Regions from separate parts of the Luteimonas changyuni genome, predicted to be linked through region 1. Evidence: riboswitches for the same ligand, from Rfam matches in the RefSeq annotation. Region 1 holds a riboswitch; the other holds the start of a gene.
The links. Region 1 has a riboswitch for cobalamin ahead of WCD84_RS04220 (ribonucleoside-diphosphate reductase subunit alpha). Riboswitches for the same ligand answer to the same signal wherever they lie in the genome.
Positions count from the first base shown of each region.

Region 2: it holds a riboswitch for cobalamin, as region 1 does, so the genes downstream of both, btuB (TonB-dependent vitamin B12 receptor) here and WCD84_RS04220 (ribonucleoside-diphosphate reductase subunit alpha) in region 1, are expected to answer to the same signal.

Region 1 is NZ_JBCLUZ010000006.1:44,403-46,598, reverse strand. It holds gene zapE (cell division protein ZapE) at 1-559, shown strand, start outside; cobalamin riboswitch at 663-869, shown strand; gene WCD84_RS04220 (ribonucleoside-diphosphate reductase subunit alpha) at 1,054-2,196, shown strand, end outside.
Region 2 is NZ_JBCLUZ010000010.1:43,214-45,409, reverse strand. It holds gene cobT (nicotinate-nucleotide--dimethylbenzimidazole phosphoribosyltransferase) at 1-517, opposite strand, end outside; cobalamin riboswitch at 626-862, shown strand; gene btuB (TonB-dependent vitamin B12 receptor) at 989-2,196, shown strand, end outside.

The DNA of each region.
Region 1 (2,196 bases):
CGCGCGCTTCCTGCCGGCAATCGACCTGCTGGAGCGGCACTGCCAGGTCGTCGAGATCATCAGCGACACCGACTATCGGCTGCGCGAACTGACGCGGTCGCCGGTCTACCGCGCGCCGCTGGATGCCGGGTCCGACGCCTGGCTGGACGCGCGCTGGCATGCGCTTGGCGGCGACGACGCGCATCGCGAAGGGTCGATCGAGCTCGACGGCCGGCGCATCCCCACCCGTGCGCGCTGCCCGGGCATGGCCTGGTTCGACTTCGAGGCGCTGTGCGAAGGCCCGCGCGCGGCCTCGGACTACATCGGGATCGCGAGCGAATTCCACACCGTCCTGCTGGGCAGGGTGCCGGTGATGGACGCCACGCGCGACGACGCCGCGCGCCGCTTCGTCACCTTCATCGACGAAGCCTACGACCGCAACGTCAAGCTGGTCTGCACCGCCGCGGCCGCGCCGCACGCGCTGTATGCCGGCGAGCGCCTGGGCGGTGCCTTCGAGCGCACCGCTTCGCGGTTGATGGAGATGCAGTCGACCGATTACCTGGCGCGACACCACCGCTGACGGCCGGCCGCTCCAGGAAGCGGCGGAATGTCCGACGGCACGTTCCGCCCGCCGTCGCAGGAGGTCGACCACGAAATATAGCGTTGACCGATGCCGGCAACCACATTATGTTGTGGCCGTCGGTTCCCGCGCCGCAGGGCTCGGGATGAAAAGGGAAGCCGGTCGAAAACCGGCACTGCCCCGCAGCGGTAGGTGGAAACGAGGTCGCACTCGCACTGGAACGGTGGTTCCGGGAAGCGGTGACCGAGGCGTGGAGCCAAAGGCTCCCGGATCCACGAGTCCGAAGACCTGCCGACAGCCGCGCGCATGCACATCGCGCGGTGCCGGCTGCGGAATCTCCGGGGGGAGATGGCTGGTGAAGCGCGCATGCGCCCGCGATCCGTCGTCCGGATCCGGAGCGCGTCCGTTGCGACGCCGCTAGTCCATCCCGTGATGACGCCGCCCGCCTCCTGCCGCGGGACAGGTGGCCGTGCGTCCCTCATCCAGGAACACACATGGACAAGCACGACGGCATCGCCGCCGACCCGGCTCCAGCCCCAGCTGCCTTCGCCGCGGAAGGCCCCGCCGACCGCGTCGCCACATGGATCACCAAGGAGGCGGGCAACCGCCGGACTCCCTACGACCGCACCCGCCTGGAGCGCGCCATCGACCGCGTGCATGCCGAATTCCCGCAGCTCGACGCCGCCGACTACAAGCGCAGCGTGTCCGGCTTCGTCGAGCGCAAGGACGCGGTCAACGCAGACGACCTGGTCGATCACCTGATCCGCGAGGCCGAGGCGCGCGTGGACGTGGCGGCGCCGGAGTGGGAGATGTTCGCCGCGCGGCTGTACCTGCACCGCCTGTACAAGCGCGCCGGCCGCAACCGTTTCTACGACGTCGAGCAGAAGTACGGCTCCTACGTGGGCCTGCAGGAAAGCCTGGCCGACCGCACCGTGTATTCCAACGACATCCTGCGCGCCTATTCCAAAGAAGAGCTGCAGGAAGCCGGCAGGATGATCGACCCCGGGCGCGACCTGTTGTTCAACTACAACGGCCTGTACCTGCTGGCCACCCGCTACCTCGCCACCGACACTTCGCGCGAGGTCTACGAGCTTCCGCAGGAGCGCTGGCTGACGATCGCGCTGTACCTGATGCAGGACGAGGCCGGCACCGGCAAGGGCGGGCGCGAACGGCGCATGCAGCTGGTCGGCGAGGCCTACTGGGCGCTGTCGAACCTCTACATGACGGTCGCCACGCCGACCCTGCAGAACGCCGGCAAGACCGGCGGCCAGCTGTCCTCGTGTTTCATCGACACCGTCGGCGACTCGCTGCAGGGCATCTACGACTCCAACACCGATATCGCGCGCGTGTCCAAGGGCGGCGGCGGCGTGGGCGCGTACATGGGCTACGTGCGTGCGTCGGGTTCGGCGATCCGGGGCGTGCCGAATTCTTCCGGCGGCGTGGTGCCGTGGATCAAGCAGCTCAACAACACCGCGGTGTCGGTCGACCAGCTCGGCCAGCGCAAGGGCGCGGTGGCCGTGTACCTGGACGTCTGGCACCGCGACATCGAGGCCTTCCTCGACCTGCGCCTCAACAACGGCGACCAGCGCCTGCGCGCGCACGACGTGTTCACGTCCGTCTGCATCCCCGACATCTTC
Region 2 (2,196 bases), on a different contig from region 1:
CGCCGGGCAGCAGCAGGTCGGCACCATCGGCCAGCGCCTCGTCGACCGCGCGGCGTCCGGCGGCCAGCGCATGCGCAAGCTCGCCGGCCGCCATCGCCGGCTCCACGCTGAGGTCGCGCGTACCGCGGCAGGGCTTGTCGACGACAGCTCCGGGCAGGGGCCCCTCGGCCAGCGTGCCGACGTCGCGCAGATGCAGCGGCAGGCCGAGTTCACGAGCCAGCACAGCGATCGCCGCACCGCCGGCCGCGAAGTTGGCGAGCATCTGCACCGTGACTTCGGCCGGATACGCGGAGACGCCCTGCGCCACCACGCCGTGGTCGGCGGCGAACAGCAGCACCGGGGCACGCGACGCCGCGGGGCGGTCGCTGGACTGCAGCGCCGCGAGTTCGACCGCCAGCGTTTCCAGCCGGCCGAGCGCGCCGGCAGGCTTGGTGAGCTGCTGCTGGCGCGCGACCGCGCGGGCGCGGTGCGCCTCCGAAGGCAGCGCGCAGCGCTGCGTGAACCATGACTCCGTCATTGCGCCCCGATGTGCATATCGCAGCCGCGCATTCTATCCGCCCGCCGCGGCCCGCCCTGCCCGCCCCGCAGGGCCGGGTGCCTTTGCCGCGCCGCGGAGCGATGCCGTAGACTGCGCGCTCTTTCTGGTGACCGGCGGGGTTCTCCCCAACGGTTGAAACGGGAAGCCGGTGACCTTCCGCCCGCCGCCACGGCGCACGAAGCATTCCGGCGCTGCCCCCGCAACGGTAAGCGTGGAACACCCCGGCAAACCGCCACTGTGCATCGCACGGGAAGGCGCCGGGGCTGGAGCAGCTGCAGCGCTCCGCCCGCGAGCCCGGAGACCGGCCTGGAAGACACACACTGGTTGTGACGCGGAGGGCGTTGCGGCGGTAGCGCGCCGTGTCGTCCACGTCACCCTCCCGTCCCCTGTTCCCTGCCCGCAACCCCACGACACAAGTCGCGCGGGCGTGCGCGACGCATGGAGAACCCGATGAAGCCGCAGCACCAGATCCTTTCCCTCGCAGTGGCGTTCGCCCTGTCCCCGGCCGCGATGGCCAGCGGTGCAATGCAGGCCACCGACCTCGACGAGGTCATCGTCACCGGCACCCGCACCGAGGTGGCGCTGGCTGACAGCCTCGTCCCCGCGCAGGTCATCGATCGCGACGAGATCGAGCGCAGCCAGGCCACCTCGCTGCAGGAGCTGCTGCGCGGCCGTGCCGGCATCAACCTGACCAACAGCGGCGGACTGGGCAAGCAGTCTTCGCTGTTCCTGCGCGGCACCAACTCCGCGCATACGCTGGTCCTGGTCGATGGGATGCGCATCAATACCGCCGACCTGGGCATGGCCACCCTCCAGGACCTGCCGCTGGAACAGATCGAACGCATCGAGATCGTACGCGGCCCGCAGTCGAGCCTGTACGGCGCCGATGCCATCGGCGGCGTGATCCAGATCTTCACCCGCCGCAACCGCGGCGATTTCCAGCCGCACTTCCGCGTGGGCGGCGGCAGCAACGGCCTGCGTGAAGCCGCCGGCGGCTTCGGCGGCAGCGGCGAGCGCGGCTGGTTCGGCGCCGACGTCGCCTACCAGCGCACCGACGGCATCGATTCCTGCCGCGGCTCGGGCACGCTGTTCACCGGCTGCTTCGCCGACGAGCCCGACCGCGACGGCTACCGCAACCAGTCGCTGAGCCTGCGCGGCGGCTACGCACTGAGCGACACCTTGGCCATCGAAGGCTCGGCCCTGCGCGCCGACGGTGAGAACCAGTACGACGGCTACTACAACTATTCCGAAACCCGGCAGCAGGTCGTGGGCGGCAAACTGCGCTACACGCCTTCGGATCGATTCGACCTCACCGTCAGCGCCGGCCGCAGCGACAACGAATCCGACAACTACAGCGACAGCACTTACCTCGGCAGCGCCGAGTCCCACCGCGACAGCGCATCGGCACAGGCCGATTTCGGCCTGGCCGAAGGCCATCTGCTCAGCGCCGGCGTGGACTGGAGCAAGGACACGCTGGACGGCAGCACCACCGAGTACACGGTCGACAGCCGCGACAATACCGGCGTGTTCATGCAGTACCAGGGCCGGCTCGGCAGCCAGTCGTTCCAGGCCAGCCTGCGCAACGACGACAACGAGCAGTTCGGCAGCCACGCCACCGGAAGCCTCGGCTGGGGCCTGTCGTTCGGCAGCGGTTTCAA